2 regions of the Lysinibacillus sp. A1 genome follow, and region 2 is predicted to be linked to the other one. Evidence: a T-box and tRNA genes for the amino acid it is inferred to sense, from the RefSeq annotation. Region 2 holds a T-box; the other holds one or more tRNA genes.
What was found. The T-box of region 2 lies ahead of serS (serine--tRNA ligase). A T-box ahead of a tRNA ligase gene usually reads a tRNA of that ligase, here a tRNA-Ser.
Positions count from the first base shown of each region.

Region 1: it encodes a tRNA-Ser, which carries the amino acid that the T-box ahead of serS (serine--tRNA ligase) is inferred to sense. The anticodon was not compared.

Region 1 is NZ_JSZM01000037.1:22,188-31,087, forward strand. It holds gene PI85_RS21315 (deoxynucleoside kinase) at 1-260, shown strand, start outside; gene PI85_RS21320 (deoxynucleoside kinase) at 260-928, shown strand; gene PI85_RS21325 (TIGR00730 family Rossman fold protein) at 1,006-1,545, shown strand; gene PI85_RS21330 (methyl-accepting chemotaxis protein) at 1,610-2,518, shown strand; gene PI85_RS21335 (RraA family protein) at 2,655-3,275, shown strand; gene PI85_RS21340 (cation:dicarboxylate symporter family transporter) at 3,320-4,594, opposite strand; gene PI85_RS21345 (response regulator) at 4,685-5,563, opposite strand; gene PI85_RS21350 (sensor histidine kinase) at 5,564-6,823, opposite strand; tRNA gene PI85_RS21355 (tRNA-Ser) at 6,951-7,043, opposite strand; RNA gene ffs (signal recognition particle sRNA large type) at 7,209-7,476, shown strand; gene dnaX (DNA polymerase III subunit gamma/tau) at 7,621-8,900, shown strand, end outside.
Region 2 is NZ_JSZM01000035.1:1,008-9,907, forward strand. It holds gene PI85_RS20785 (hypothetical protein) at 1-274, shown strand, start outside; gene PI85_RS24535 (hypothetical protein) at 392-535, opposite strand; gene PI85_RS20790 (hypothetical protein) at 810-1,115, shown strand; gene PI85_RS20795 (hypothetical protein) at 1,233-1,955, shown strand; T-box leader at 2,332-2,547, shown strand; gene serS (serine--tRNA ligase) at 2,676-3,956, shown strand; gene PI85_RS20805 (hypothetical protein) at 4,259-5,146, shown strand; gene PI85_RS20810 (hypothetical protein) at 5,700-5,951, shown strand; gene PI85_RS20815 (hypothetical protein) at 6,298-6,702, shown strand; gene PI85_RS20820 (winged helix-turn-helix domain-containing protein) at 6,952-8,145, opposite strand; gene PI85_RS20825 (DinB family protein) at 8,375-8,842, opposite strand.

The DNA.
Region 1 (8,900 bases), on a different contig from region 2:
ATTTACATGCAAGCGTTGAAACATTGATGAAACGGATTGCCATGCGTGGACGAGATTTTGAAAAAATGATATCACGCGATTATATGGAGCAGCTCGTAACCGATTATCATTCTTTTATCGAACATTTTGAGAAAATGCATCCTGAAATACCAGTTATTCGATTTAATGGAGATCAGCTCGATTTTGTTAAAAATCCAGACGATTTAAATTATGTTTTAAAAATTATTAAGGATACGTTACAAAAAAGGAGTTTGCAATAATGAATTTAAGAGAGAAATACGATATTCCTCCACAAACGGTCATCACGATTGCCGGTACTGTAGGCGTAGGAAAGTCTACGATGACAAAAGCTTTAGCAGAAGCATTAAATTTCCGTACATCATTCGAAAAAGTAGATACAAATCCGTATCTTGATAAATTTTATGAGGACTTTGAAAAATGGAGCTTCCATTTACAAGTCTACTTTTTGGCAGAGCGTTTTAAGGAACAGAAACGTATTTTTGAGTATGGTGGAGGATTTATACAAGACCGTTCTATTTATGAAGATACTGGGATATTCGCTAAAATGCATTATGATAAGGGAACAATGAGCCCAACAGATTATGAAACATACACAAATTTATTTGATGCTATGGTCATGACACCGTATTTCCCACATCCAGATTTACTTGTTTATCTAGAGGGACCGATTGATGCTGTTATTGGGCGTATACAAGAACGAGGGCGCGCAATGGAGCAACAAACGCCAAATGATTATTGGATAGAAATGCATGAACGTTATGAAAACTGGGTTAATAATTTTAATTCCTGTCCAGTTCTACGTTTAGATATTAATGATTATGATTTATTAAAAAATCCGGATGCAATTGAATCAATTGTGAGCCGTATCAGTCATATGCTAAAACAAACAAGCCATTTAAGAAAATAGAAGCGCAAAAAACGACCAAAGAACGTGAAACAATACATAGCTGATTGTTTCACGTTTTTTGAATAGGAGGGATTACTATAAGAATTGCAGTGTATTGCGGATCTGGTATAGGTAAAAGTCCAGTGTATGGGGAGAAAGCTACAGAGCTAGGTACAGTATTAGTTAAGCACGGACATAGTGTTGTTTACGGTGGTTCCAAAATGGGGTTAATGGGAAAGGTAGCAGATGCTGTTTTAGCCGCAGGTGGAGAGGTTATTGGTGTTATGCCAACCAATTTACAAAAGCGGGAACTGGCTCATGCTACATTAACAGAAATTCATTTTGTTGAGTCTATGCATATTCGGAAAGCTAAAATGGCGGAGCTGGCTGATGCATTTATTGCTCTTCCAGGAGGTGCAGGAACTTTAGACGAATATTTCGAAGTTTTTACTTGGGCACAAATTGGCCTTCATGAAAAACCTGTCATTTTATATAATGTAAATGGTTTTTATGATGCACTCTTACAGCATTTTAAAATAATGCTAGAGGAAGGATTTATACGACCTGAACAAAAGTCCTTTTTCCGTATAGCAACTACTCCAGAGGAAATAGTACGTTTACTAAAAAAACATGGGTGAACATTGCCCATGTTTTTTATAATATAAAATAAACGGTAAAAAATAGAAATGGATGAGGTGGATTATGCAAGGTGCAGATACTCAAGTAACCGATGATTTGGTAGTACAAGCCATTGAACGCAATATAGCAATTATACGTTTTGATATGGATCGAAGGGTAGCCTATGTGAATGAACTGTTTGCTAGAACATTAGGCTATACAGTACAAGAGATGTTAGGAAAGAATCATAAAGATTTTTGTTTACCAAATTTCGTTCACAGTCCAGCATACGAAAAATTTTGGCGCAATTTAGTAGCAGGAAATAGTTATCAGGACAAAATTGAGAGAATTGATGCAAATGGCCAAAGGATTTGGCTTGAGGCTACGTATATGCCTGTTTTCGCCAACCATACAAATAAAGTAATTGGTGTTTCAAAAATTGCTACAAATATTACTGAACGTCAAAATGAAATAACAAATGTAGCCGATCAATTGAAGGAAATGTCTAATGAGCTTCATCAACGCTCAGAGGCTGGTATTCAAAATAGTCAAGAATTACTGAGCACCATCCAAGCGGTTTCTCAGGAGTCAAAAGAAAATGTTAGCAATTTGGCACAGCTAAAAAATCAAGCAGTTTCCATTAAAGGGATTGTGAAAACCATTCAAGAGATTGCTTCTCAAACAAATTTATTAGCTTTAAATGCAGCTATTGAAGCTGCACGGGCTGGGGATTATGGCCGAGGCTTTGATGTAGTGGCAAAAGAGGTGCGCAAGCTTTCTGTCAGGGTAGAGCAATCCATTTCAGAGGTGAAGGATCATATAGAGGGGATAGAGCGGGAAATTAATCAAGTGACAGACAGTATTACAAAGATAGCTGAAAAAGTAGAAAAAACAAATGAACAAATTACTATTACAACTAAAGATTTTAATGAAATTGCATCTGCGGCTGAAGCTTTAGACGAGCAGTCCAAGCAATTTATTGAAATTATTTAATGTTCCATATTGCCCCATCTGCAGACTAGATGGTGGACTAATTTACAATATTTTGGTAGATATGTTGAAATAGTATAAGTTTTTTCATTACAATATTTGTGTAAGACGTTCATTAATCATAATAGGGGTGTTATGGATGACAAAAGTGGAAGTAAGTTTTCAGCATCTACCAACAACAGCTATTTCAGATGCGACAGGTGGACATACGAATTTGTGTAGTACGATTAAACCGCTAGCCAATCATTTTAAAATTGCTGGGCGTGCGGTAACTGTACGATTACCAGATGGTGAAAATGGTGCAGTGTTGGAGGCTATTCGAGTGGCCAATGAAGGTGATATTTTGGTTATTGATGCAAAAGGAAACACCAATCGAGCGGTAGCAGGAGATTTTGTGGTGTCCTTAGCAAAAGGTATTGGTGTACAAGGCTTTGTAGTTGACGGTGTAATTCGTGATATTGCCGCTATTCGTGAGCTAGATTTCCCTGTATTCGCTTTAGGTACTACAGTAGCTGCTGGTAATAAAAATGGTGGTGGCAAAGTAAATGTACCCATTGCCATTGGAGGAGTAACAGTTCACCCAGGCGACTATATAATTGGAGATGTGGATGGTGTCATTGTCGTACCACAGCAAGATGCTGAAAAAGTGATTGAAGCTGCAGAGGAAAAGATACTTAAAGATGAAAAACGTGCGCAAGAAGCACATGTAAATGGCAAAAAATCTATTGTTGCGTATTTAGATAAAGTACTTGGAAATTAAAAAAACGCTCACGATGCCATCCTACATCGTGAGCGTTTTTTATTTTATGCTAAATTCTCATTTTCATTAAAGTAATTCTTCATTTTTTCGCGATCGAAACGGCCTTCCCATTTCGCCATTACTAATGACGCTAATGAGTTACCAATTACGTTAACAACTGTACGTCCCATATCAAGAATACGGTCAATACCAGCGATAAATGCTAGACCTTCTAACGGAATGCCGACAGTACCTAAAGTGGCTAGAAGTACTACGAAAGATACCCCTGGAACCCCTGCAATCCCTTTCGATGTAACCATCAATACAAGCATTAACGTAATTTGTTCACCAATGCTTAGGTGAATACCGTACATTTGCGCAATAAATAATGCCGCAATCGCTTGGTATAGCGTTGAGCCGTCTAAGTTAAAGGAGTAACCGGTTGGGATAACAAAGGATACAATATCCTTCGGAGCGCCTAATTTCTCCATTTTTAACATAATACGCGGTAATACAGCTTCAGAACTTGCTGTTGAGAATGCTAAGATTAGCTCATCTTTCAGCACTTTAATTAAATAGAAGATGCTGATTCCTGCGAATTTTGCCACAAGGCCAAGAACAACAAAGATAAAGAATAACATAGTTGCATAAACAAGAATGGCTAATTTGGCAAGTGGCACCAGTGAGGCAAACCCATATTTGGAAACGGTTACACCAATTAAACCAAATACCCCGATTGGAGCAAACTTCATTACGAGGTTAGTTACCCAGAACATCGCATCTGCTACCCCTTGGAAGAAGTCTAAGACTGGCTTTCCTCGATCGCCAACTGCTGCGACTCCTAAACCAAAAATAACTGAGAAGAAAATAATCGCAAGCATATTACCCTCAGCCATAGACTGAATAATATTTGTTGGGACAATACCTACAATTATATCGAAGGGCCCCTCATGCTGTACTTCCTCAGTCGTTGTAACATATTTCGAGATATCTCCTTGAGATAATTCGTTCATGTTTATTCCTGCACCAGGTTGGAAAATATTCGCGGAAAGTAATCCGACTAAAATAGCGACAGTCGTAATAATTTCAAAGTAAATAATGGATTTCCCGCCTAATCGCCCAAGCTGCTTCATGTCTCCAGTACCAGCAACACCTACGATTAATGTAGAAATAATAATCGGTACAACAATCATCTTAATAAGATGTAAAAAGATATCCCCTAATGGTTGTAAATATGTCTCAATCTTGGGGTTTCCATAAAAAATACCACCAACAATGATCCCTAAAATCAAGCCGATTAAAATTTGAGCGGCTAGACTGATTTTAAATCTCTTCTTCAAACCCTTTGTACCCCCTGATATTAAATTTTTAGGACACGCCTTACTTTAATAATACGGAGGACTTATGGAATCCGACAAAATCCGAGAAAATTAATTTAATTTTGTTAAAATGTCTGAATATAGCACTTGTATAAACTTCTTAATATTTACCTTTGCTTTACGATTGTCATGATCTTCAATCTGAGTCATGAGTTGACGAATTTCTTTAAAATCGAAGTAGCGAGGGGCATAGTATTCAAACTCAGAGTTGGTGTAATCGACAACACCTAAGTTTGCGAGATTAATCATGGCAGCTAATATCGTTCTGCGCACACGCTGTTCTATGGCTTTACTTTCCTTTAAAATGTCATCAGGTGTTGCCTTTGTTACAGCAGCGATTTCTTCATAAAGCTCCTTTAATGGGGGGAGGGGTGCAATCTTATGCTGATGAGCAAGTAAAGTTTCGATAATAGCTATAATATCCTCGCTCCCAATCTCACCGACAATACCCATATCATTTAATATGGACTGAATATGGTCTCGTGAAGTTGCTTTATTTGCTTTTTGCTCACTTAATTCAATATTTGTAAGTGATTGACGAATAACTAACAATGAATTTTTCAGCCGAAATTGTTCTGTAGTTTTTTTCAAAACATTTTCAACCTCAATGCGGTTAATCGGTTTATGAATGAAGAAATCTATTCCTTGCTCATAAGCCTCACCAACCATTTCTTTATTCACAACCTGAGAAATCATTATAAATTGACCCTCAAAGCGATTTTGAATAAGATGTTCGACTGTGGCTATACCATCAAGCTTTGGCATCAGTAAATCGATTAGCACAATCTCAGGCTGGGTCATTAAAATTTGTGGTATGGCATCCTCTCCATTGCGAGCTTCGCCAATCACTGTACCTAACCCACTATCTTCAATAATTTGTTTTAACATGACACGACTTGCGCGATCGTCGTCTACAATAAAATACCTCATTTAAGTCTCTCCCGTTTGAATAGTTTGCGTAGGAATTATGATTTTAAACGTTGTGTATTGATTGTTTGATTCAACGGTTATGGAGCCTTTTAATTTTTCTATTAGTTCAGCAACATGTGAAAGGCCAATGCCAGTTGCTGCGACACCTTCTACATTATATTTTGTGGTAAATCCAGGTTCAAAAATAATAGAAAAATCATTCTGTGAAATTCCCTTTCCATTGTCACATATTGTTACTACAGTATTATCCTCTTGTCGTTGAATAGCAATAGAAATGATACCTTGTTCTTCGATAGCCTCCACTGCATTGGCAGTTAAATTATTTAAAAGCGCAAGCAGTGCAATATGTTCCTTTGTTTGAAAATCGAAGTCTATACTTGTTTCAAACTGTATATTCTTCCCAAGTAATTCAGCGTACTTACTATTACCGTCTTCGATATAATGTAATAATTCTGATAATATAAAAGGCCCGAAGCTTCTCTCACCAACAATCTTTGAAATGCCCGCATAGATGCGTTGTGAATCCTTTTTCACTTCATGAATTTCCTGGGCAATATGAAGAGCTTGCAAGCTTTCCGCTCGATATCCTTGAGCTTTTAATTGCCGATATAATTCAAAACCGCTAGCTGTTATGGTTTCAATATGGTTCATGGATTTCTTTAAATACAGAGTCTCAACGTAGAGGTCAGATCCAATATTCAGCATCTCTTGTACACGTTTTTTTTGTTCGGCGATCAATATAGAGCTATAAATACCAACTACAAAAAAGCTTCGTAATAAGGCCACTGCTAATAGGATCAAAAGGTCGTGAAGAAATAAAAATGTATAAGTTTGTACAAAAAATCGGAAAATTTGTTCGGCTAAGTTACTAATGACCTCACTAAAAGCGACGAGTAAACCAAGCTTTAGTGGTTTTTCTCTATATGTTTGAACATCTAAAATTTGTAGGCATATAGCAAACAATACATAAAATAATCCTGCTGGTAAATGGTTAAATATGCTCTCTAATACGGGTATATCATGTAAATAGGAATTAAAAACACGAAAAATGATTGTCACTATACTTGTAGCAAACCCAGCTAAAATAATGGGAGTGGGTTTAATTAATGTGCATAAGAAAAAGATAATGGTGCCTAAACCAAAGCGAAATGTCGTATTGGCAAACGGCATAATTTTAATTTCACTACCAATTGCGGTCAAAACAGCAATCAGAATAACCCAAGTGAGGGAAGTGCGAGCTATATTTCTTTTCGATGGCAATTTGACAACCTCCCATAAGCGATATAATAAAAAAATACCACAACCGAGACGGAAGTGGTATTTAACAAGTCATACATACAATTTTGGCAAAAAAAAACGGCTACATTCGTAGTCGGAAATTAAAAACTGGAGGAGGTAGAGGGATTCGAACCCCCGCGCGGTGTTACCCGCCTGTCGGTTTTCAAGACCGATCCCTTCAGCCAGACTTGGGTATACCTCCATGTTATATTGCTTTGCTGTCTTTCGACAAAAATAAATTTATCATAATTTAAAAACCAAGTCAATAATTTTTTTACAAAATATCGTGATGTTAAAAATACATAGGTAATAAATAATTTGTGCATTAAGTTGCAATTTATACAAACAGTAAGTATACTAGTTATTGCCGTGCTAGGTGGGAAGGTAGCGGTGTCCTGTAACTCGCAATCCGCTCTAGCGAGACTGAATTCCTTTTTCGAGGCTGTCCGTATTGTTTGGTCTGCCTTCTGCACGTAGTGTTGACGATTGGGTCCTGCGCAATGGATACCCATGAACCATGTCAGGTCCGGAAGGAAGCAGCATTAAGTGGTCATATCCATGTGCCGCGGGGTTGCCTAATCTGAGCTAACGACAGGAGTAACGCTTATGTGCGGCTGTCAAGGAAAGGTGCACGGCATTAAATTGCCAACTCAAAGCATCCGTCTACTTTAAAGGCGGATGCTTTTTTTATTTTTATTTAGTAACTTCATTTTATATATAAGGCAGCAAATGCTATAATTAAGACTATTCTATTTAATGGAGAAGGGGAGAGAAAAACAGTGACGTATCAAGCATTTTACCGTGTGTATCGGCCGCAATCTTTTCGAGAGATGTCCGGTCAAGCGCATGTCAAAAGAACGCTACAAAATGCTCTCCTAGCGAATAAAACGACGCATGCTTACCTTTTTTCTGGGCCACGTGGTACAGGGAAGACGAGTACAGCTAAAATTTTTGCAAAAGCTTTAAATTGTGAACATGCGCCTGCAAAAGAGCCCTGTAACGAATGTGCTACATGTATAAGTATTACGGACGGTTCGCATCCTGATGTCATTGAATTTGACGCAGCTTCAAATTCACGTGTTGAAGAGATTAGAGATATTATAGAAAAAGTTCGTTTTGCTCCTGCAAGCAGCAGATACAAGGTGTACATTATTGATGAAGTGCATATGCTCTCTACAAGTGCTTTTAACGCTCTTTTGAAAACTTTAGAAGAGCCGCCTCCTCATGCAGTATTTATTTTAGCAACAACAGAGCCTCATAAATTGCCTGCAACAATTATTTCTCGTTGTCAGCGCTTTGATTTCAAACGACTTTCTACCAATGATATTATTGAACGTATGAAAGTTGTCTTAGAAGATATTGAGCTGCCATATGAGGAGCAAGGCTTAAAGGTAATAGCGCAATCTGCTGCTGGGGGAATGCGTGATGCTTTAAGTTTATTGGACCAAGTAGTATCTTTCAGCGGAGAGAAGCTAAAGCTTGAGGATACATTATTAGTTACAGGTTCAATAAGTCAGGATGTTTTTTATAATTTAGCCGAGGCACTTAAAGCGAAAGATGTTGCACAAATGCTTGCGCTATTAGAACAACTAATTGCTGATGGTAAAGATCCACTGCGTCTTTCAGAAGATTTAATTACATTTTTCCGAGATTTATTATTACTTCAAACAAGTGATGATTTAGCTGAATTATTAGAGCTCGTGTCTCCTGAGGAACGTGTATTATCCTTGGCGCATGAATTTGCACCGAATATGCTTTATGGCTATATCGATATACTTGCGAAAACTCAACAAGAAATGCGCTTTTCTCACCATACGAAAATCTATTTAGAAACGGCATTACTTAAAATGGTACAGTTTTCGGGAGGGAGCACTAATCAAGCGGTAACTACAACGAGCGATACGGCTATTAGCCCTGATCTTGCTCAAAAAATTGTAGCGCTTGAGCAGATGGTTCAACAATTATCCGTACAATTACAATCAGGTGCTCCTGTGCAAGCATCGCAAACACCCAAAGAGCAAAGACCGCGTGCTAAAAATCCAAACGGCTATAAGGCTCC
Region 2 (8,900 bases):
AGAATCACAATGGTTTTATACGGATACAGATGAGGAAGAGGATTTTGATCGAACTTTAGAATTAGGAGAAAGAATAGTAGAAGATTTCTATGAAATAATTAAAAATGTTGTTAAACGATTACACAATGAAGGTGTGATTATTGGAAAATTCAATAAAGCCTTACCATTAATTATTCATGAACTAGAGTATTATGAAAGATTTATAGAAATTAACCAGGATATCAATCCAGAAGACTGTATAAGGGAATTTGTAATGTGGATAGATTCAATGTAGGAGTAATTGAAACGGACGAGAGCATCGCCTAACATCATATCTACACCGCGTCGCTACGCTCCTTGGTCTGCCCAAAGCATTTCGAAGAAGTGGAATCAGGCAGACAACCCTGCAAGGCTAAGTGGCGAAGCCACCCAGTCGTGGGTGATAGAGATCCCCACCTGTTACCTTAAAACTTATACGATACGGTTTGCCTTTATCTAAGAATGCCTGAACCTGGCTTTCTCCTTTTGAAATATACAGACCAACGACTGGATTCATTCTTAATCTCCTCCTAGAATCATATTTGCCAGTTACCCCTAATCCTCCATGCAGTGTCTTAGCTTCGCTTGTTATACGAGATCTAAGTCCCAACCAGCCTCAATCATGTTTCTGCAAGTAGGGGGCGAACGGTTTAGTTGACGGGATCATGCCCCGCGAGCAGATACGTTCTACCCTGGCTACTGCTATAATAAAACTATATAAAAAATGGTCAACCAGAAATATCTGGCTGACCTTATAATACGAACGAGGCAGGATAGTTGAAGTGGGGTGTATGATGAGATCGCATGATAAGTCAACTTACAACGATGAGTTCAAGGAAAATGCCTTAGAAATCATTTTTCTTTTTGAAGTAGGTATTGAGTTCATTGGTTTCCCTCAGTCAGAGCTGCAACGATTAAATGATTTTTATGAGATAAAATGCACTCAAAAGGAAGAAGAAGTAAAAAAGCGGATTATGAATATTCACTATGATTTTTTTGGAGGTGCTAATTTCAAGGATAGAGACGATCCCCAAAATAAACAATTATCCAACTATCTGTTAAAGGAACTTAGTGAGATAAAAAACACGTTACGCTAACGGAGAACGATAGCTCGATACTGCTCCAATATAGGGATCGGTGCCTCGTTGAGCTAACTGGCAGAATAGTTGAAACGGAAGCATTGAAGCAGGGCAAAAATTTTATTAGGAGTTCTTATGAAAAACAAAACAATAATTGATATAAGGTATTATGGAGTAGAAGATTATCACTTTGATATTCCTTACATTGGAGACAGATATGCAAGAAAACTGCGTGAATTCGATTTTAAAACAGGAGATTATGACCATATTTACATCAATTTTGTTGATTCATTACAAGAAGGTCATGTAGAGATTACACCAAATCTCAATGAAGATTGGTTTATTTACGTTAACATCGGTGTTTCCGTTAATAAATTCAATAGGTTTAACCCAGATGAAAAATTCATTTTTAAAATTGAATTGACTACGGAAGTCCTACGTGCCCTTTGTGAAAGAGACGGACTTGACTTTGAAATAGTAAAAAAGGTCAAGAAAATGATGCTAAAATATAAAACCGAATTGGAAATTGTTCATAAGGAAAAGGAAACGGCAAAATATAAAGTCGTTATTAGCTATCAGATAAGACCATTGAACAAGGCTTCTATTTCATTTGTTGAATATACTGATAAAATTACAGGTGTTAGTATGAAGAAAGTACTTACTAAACTTAAAAAGTATAGAGATATTTACTTTTTGGTTTCATCAATAAGTGTTACAAAGGACGTTGTAACATTAAAACCAAGAATATCATCAACAGCAGAAGTGCATTTGCGTTCATATAGAACACCTATCCAAATCCCTATTGTGGATTTCTTTACCAACGATGAAAAGATTTCTTCAGAGGTAATGTTCCGCTAACGGGCACTTTAGTGCAACAAGAACTTATAAAGCATACATGACTATATTAAATAACGTTCCCAAATGAAAGTTTGGAAAGAGACCGAAATCCAAGAAATGCTGTTAAATCAACATTTCTTGGATTTTCCTTTAAACAAGGCTCCTATAGTACTTTTCAAGATTATGTATTGTTCCTATACTTAATTATAGGGCCTTTAATTGAAAAACGATATTCAACAATCAGGCGCGTTTATTTAGGAACGCGTCTTTTTCATTTAACGGGCCATATTGTGGAGTATCTTGTTAAGGTAATAAAAGTTCTAGAATAATTTGTATCCTATGGTATGACTTGAAAAATTTGTTTTCATATAGTACAGTATGGTTAAAATTTAAATAACTGAACACGATGATGGGAAGTAGTAACAAACACGTTTTTTTTAGAGAGTCAGCGGTTGGTGGAAGCTGATAGAAGCACTTGTGAATCCGTCCTGGAGTTGCACAGTCGAAGTAATGTAAGTAGGCTGTTGCCGGCTGAAATGCCGTTATGAAATAAGCGGATTAGGCATATGCCTAATCAATTAGGGTGGCAACGCGGGTAGCTCTCGTCCCTTTTTAGGGATGGGGGCTTTTTTGTGTTTATTTTTATTTAAAATGGAACTTTTGAATAAACCGCTGGACGAAATTACATCAAGACTTAAAGGATGCAACAATTCCCATCATTAAACTACTGGAGGTATGACTATGTTAGATATTAAACGCGTACGCGATAATTTCGCGGAAATTAAAGAAATGCTATTAACACGTAATGAAGATTTAGGAAACTTAGATGATTTTGAGGATTTAGATGCAAAGCGTCGTGAGTTAATTGCTAAAACAGAAGAATTAAAAGCAGAACGAAATAAAGTATCAGAACAAATTTCAATTATGAAACGCAACAAAGAAAATGCAGATGAAGTTATTGCTCGTATGCGTCAAGTTGGCGATGAAATTAAAGAGCTAGATGTTCAACTAAATGAAGTAGAAGAGCGATTTAAAGATATGATGATGCGCTTGCCAAACATTCCACATGAATCTGTACCAGTAGGCACAACAGAGGATGACAATGTAGAAGAATATACTTGGGGCGAAATTCCAACATTTGATTTTGACATTAAGGCACACTGGGATCTTGCTACAGATTTGAAGATTGTTGACTTTGAACGAGGCGCAAAAGTAACAGGTAGCCGTTTCTTATTTTACCGCGGTCTTGGAGCTCGCTTAGAACGAGCACTGATGACATTTATGATGGATTTACATGCAGAAGAGCATGGCTATGAGGAAATGCTGCCACCTGTCATTGTTAATCGTGATAGCTTAACGGGTACTGGAAATCTCCCTAAATTTGAGGAAGATTTATTTAAATTAGAGGAAACAGATTATTTCATGATTCCAACGGCAGAGGTATCTGTAACAAACTTCTATCGTGATGAAATTTTACTGGCTGATGCTTTACCACAAGGCTTTGCTTCTTATAGTCCGTGCTTCCGTTCAGAGGCAGGCTCTGCGGGTCGTGATACACGTGGTTTAATCCGTCAGCACCAATTCAACAAAGTAGAATTAGTACGCTTTGTAAAACCAGAGGAGTCATATGAGCAATTAGAGTTGTTAACAGGTCATGCTGAAAAAGTACTGCAATTACTAGGCTTACCGTATCGTAAACTAAAAATGTGTACTGCTGATTTAGGATTTACTGCAGCGAAGAAATATGATTTGGAAGTTTGGATCCCAGCACAAAACATGTACCGTGAAATTTCTTCTTGCTCTAACTTTGAAGATTTCCAAGCACGACGAGCAAATATCCGCTTCCGTCGTGAGCCAAATGCAAAACCAGAATATGTTCACACATTAAACGGTTCAGGTCTTGCGATTGGACGTACAGTTGCAGCTATTTTAGAAAACTACCAACAAGCAGATGGAAGCGTAGTAATTCCTGAAGTTTTAAGACCATATATGGGTGGTAAAGAAGTAATTGTCCCAAAATAAATAACGGGTAAAAGCGATTTTAGGTATCCTTTAATGTATTGCCTTTTTAAAAAATAAAAAGCTGCAGCGTAATTATCGCTACAACAAACTAATGAACATTATGAAGACATCATCAATAGCTTATTCAATAATAGGGCGCGTTTATTTAGGAACGCGTCTTTTTCATTTAAAGGGCCAGATTATGTAGTGACTTTATTAATTGTTTCGTTAAGATTGTGAAGAAATGTACTTATCCAATGTGGCAGCTTATTTAACGGAAAATGTTATAATATTATCAAAATTTAGGGAATGGAGTTTAGGAAATGAAGAGTATTAAAAGATTGATTCAAGTTATCTTAGCAAGTACATCAATCCTAATTCTTAGTGGATGTTTCTCTAAAGATGATCTGAATCAACCAATACAAGAATATTTAGAAACAAACTATGGAATACAAGGTGAGTTTTCTGTTATTCAGGCAAGTAATAACTGGTTTGCAAGTATTGACCATCAAACATATATAGAAATGAAAGAGCCATATCGTGCTTATCCGTACCTAATGATTGATAGAGATACATTGAAGGTTATAGGAAAGGGCAGTCATGACGATATTTACCTTTCACAATTCAAGGGTGCATATATTGAGCAACATCCAAAGGTAGTTCAAGTAGTTGAACAGCTAATAACAAAATATGGTTTAGTGAAATACCCTAATGAATATGAACCAGTAAGAAATGGACCTGTTTCAATATTTCCCTACGACAATATTGAGATAGGTGTAGGTAATTATCAAGAGCTACTTGACGATTTTAAAATGACACAAAAGATAGATACTATTAAACTTTTACCTACATTGGTACCAAGCGACCCAAGAAATAATATTGGTGATGACAGGTATGGAAGGTATGCATCGAAAATAGGTGTGGTAAATTTCCAATTTGAGTTTGACATAAATGAAAATAAACACACTATTCCAAACGCCAAAGAATTAATTGATGACTTCAAAAAAAGTGAAGTATTAGAAAAGGGAATATACAGCATCTATATGCTCGTAGATGACTCAAAACATTTTGTGGGATGGGAACATAATAGTGTAGTTTTGTTTGAAGTTGAGGAAAATGGGGAATATACAATAATTGCCACTCCTAAATATGGTGATTTTTGGGACACTTACTTTTATGGTGATTACGCAGCTAAAAAAAATATAGAATAGAATTTTAGGTTGAATTACTTAATTGGAATTGACTAAAATTACACATGGTGCTACCCCTATTAGTAATATTTTGTAATTAGGATTAGCGCTTGTTTTCATAAAGGGGAAGATTAATTTAATATAAAACTGAGTATGAAAACTGCGCTTATATTTGTTATGGATAACTGCATGTAATTAAATGTCGAGTCTATATCATACCAAGATTTAATATTCGTTATTTAACAATCGGGCGCGTTTATTTAGGAACGCGTCTTTTTCATTTAAAGGGCCATATAATTGAACACCACTTTTAAAAGATCTGGATATTTATGTTAACATATAGGTGAGATTGTGAAGAATTACACTTTAACTAACGGAGCAGGTTAGTACAAAAAGGATTTCTTCTAATTTTTGAAGAATCTTTGATTTATCGTACGAATTAAGGGGGAGCAATGGCTTCACCTTTTATTTATTTTTGAATTGTAATTCAAAACGGTAGTTATTTGTAGCTTGTTTTTACCAATATTTATGATATGATATGTTACAAAATAACGTTCCAAAAGGTGGTTTAAGGATGGAAATTTATGGTGCAGCAGAAAGTGTAAAGAGTCGAGAAGATTTAATTGAATTCATAAATCAATTGAGAATGGATTTAAAAAATAATAAGAATGAGTGGAATAATATAACACTTGAAGATTACTTAAATGCAATGGAATCTTTTGTTAATGATATGGATGAACATTATTTAGAGACTAATCAAATACTACCTAAGCAACCATCTTGGGAGAATATAGCTCTAACTCTACTTGCTTCAAGTATGTATTAATGATGTCTTACAGAAATAGAAAGAATCGTTGGGTGTTGGCTATGGGGTACCGGAATGAGCATACAGACATCCCCAGTTATCCTATAAAAAACTTTTCAATCTTTATACTCCATCTTGATCTTGTTCTCTGTTTTTATCCTTGATTATATTCTTTGTTTCATCATTTTTAACTTGCTTGTTCAGCAAACTGGGGCATTAATCCAAGAAGGATTAATGCCCTTTTCTGTTGAACTGCTTATTGTAGAAACGGAGCAGGTTAGTGGAAGAAGGATTTTTAAGTACCCTTGAAGAACTTAGTATAATTGACGCTAGTTTCAGGGTAAAACAGTAGTAGAGGATGTTATATATGAATTTAAAATTAATAGAAAATGGTACAAATCCCAAGATAGCTTTTTATGATGGTATTTGCTTAGATCAATATCAACACTTAGCTAAAAGATGGACTGAAATGTTGTCAATTGTTCATAAAGAAGTACTTGCTTATATCAATGATGATAGTTTGTGTTTTGATGACGGTGAAGATTTAAATTCATTTCCTGTACGGAGTAAATTAACAGGTAATTATTATATTGAATCTGTTTCGTTTATTAAACACGTAAATCCAATGGGATTCCAGATTATGATTAAGACTAGACTTACAGAACATTTGCCATCGGGTGAGGATGATTATTTGGGGTTAGAAGTGACTTTGTTTACTACATCTATAAATGAAACTTTTAAAGTTTGGGGTATAGATAGCTCTTCAATTTAGTATTTCTTCTTAAGCTAACAGTGTATTGAAAACAATATGTTTTTAATGTAAGCGATGATACCTTTTCCATGCTTCGGATAATAACATGTGTCTTTCACTCTCCCACCTATAAATCTATTAATTCTAATTGTATCTAATAATTTTTTAACAACTTGAAAGAGCCTTACTACACACGAACTGTAGTAAGGCTCTTATTATTTTACTTCAAAAGTAAACAACTTTATTATCTCTAAACAAATACAGGAAATATCAGTTCATAGACTCTGCCGAAATTGTCTCACACTCGTTGAATATCGCAAACTTTTGGAAACAACTGTTCAAAGCTGTTCGTAATTGTGTTGTTTGCTTCACACCGTTCTCGTACCAGATATTTTTAACAACGAGTGTTCCAGTTTTTCTCTCCGCGATAATCTCGGCTCGTCCAATGAAGCTCTCTCCATATAATAGAGGCAGCACATAATAGCCAAATTTTCGTTTGATTGCAGGCGTGTAAATCTCCCAGGTGTAATCAAAGTCAAACAATTCGTTAATAAGTTTTCTGTCCCATATGAAATTATCTAGCGGGGCAATAAGCTCGCAACGCAATTTCGGCTTCTGATTTTGCAGAACGGCTTCAATAAGCGGTAAATCCTCCACGAGGCAGTACAGCATATCCTTCATTTGCTCCACGGCAACAGCAACAATGCGAGCTTCTTGTAATAGCTGGCGGAAAACCTCTTTGCGCTGCGCTGCTTTCAGCCCCCATATATTCAACCATGCATCTGACGCACGATTCCATAAGAGACCAACCGAGCCGATTCGACGTAGTACCCGCCACTTATGATGCTCAAGCTCATCTTCCAGCGGCTCTGATGCACTCAGCAGATTTGGTTGTATGTACATCTTGGCTATATCGTAATATTTACGCGTTCCTTTTTTATGATGGATAATCAACTCACCCGTCGAATACATCTGTTCCAGCACTGATCGAGATGAATTGTTTCCACTGCTCCAGTGGATGGCCGATTGCCAAGAGAAATCTCCATCCAACTTTAAATCATCCGAACTTAGTGCACCGTGATTTTGGATATGAGCCCGTACTTGCGCTGTCAACTCTTCCATTTCGGGATAGCGTTCGGCATGTTGGCGGGCGGCCTGCCTGTATCGCTCAAAATACGGCCAGTCCTCGACAGGGACAATGGCCAGGTTCTTGTCGGGATAATCGATAAGGCTTCTATCCTCATACAGCAAATCGGCGAGCATTCCCTTAGTAAATCCTTTGATTCGCGACTGTAACACCAATTCGGCGTTTTTTCCGCAAACATCGATGGGGTCGTATTGAATACAGCCAACCTGCCGAGCAAAGTCCAATACGCCCTGCTTCCCGCTAAATTTATATTCGTCCAAAAGTCCGTGTTTCAACAACAGAAATTGCCGTACCTGGCGGTTTGTTAATTGGATCATGTGCGCACCTACCTCTAGTTTAGTTTTCTTATTATATTACAGTGGGGAATGGAGGGGAAAAGAAAAGCGAAGGCGTGAAGGGAAATTTGTTCACGTCCTCGCTGGGATGTTTTTTGGACTTTTTATTGGCTGGCTCGAGTCTAGTGCAATACCGAACTCAAACCAAAAAATCAGCCGCATAATAAAAACTCTAACTTTAAGTAATATTACCCAGGAGGGCATCTTGTCGTTATTGCATTTCTTTTGTTGGGCCCATCACAGGTGGTACTGGTAAGCCTGCTTGACGTAATAGCACCATCATTTGGCCGCGGTGATGTGTTTGGTGGTCAATTAAGAAACGTAATAATGCACCTTTTGTTGCAATACTCGCAATGCCTGTTTCTGTTAGCAAGTCCACATCTGATAGCTTAGCTACCTCTTCCTTGACCGCCTCTGCTGCTTTTTCGTAAGCTGCTATAATTTCTCTTGCTGTCGCTGGAACTGGTTCATCTTGACCAATCATTGGTACAGTTAAACCTGCTAAATGACTAAAATAACCTGTTGTTTCTACTAAATGCCAGCCTAACCAACCAAGTGTACTATGCCCTTCCGAAATACTTTGTCCTAATTTGTCATCTGTTACGGCTTGTAATACTTGCAATGTCCCTTCCACAGCCACTGCCCATTCCTTTAAAAAATCATCCACTTGTCGATACATCCAAACTCCTCCTCTATCATTCACTTCTATTTTATTATACAAAATATAAAGGAAAAAT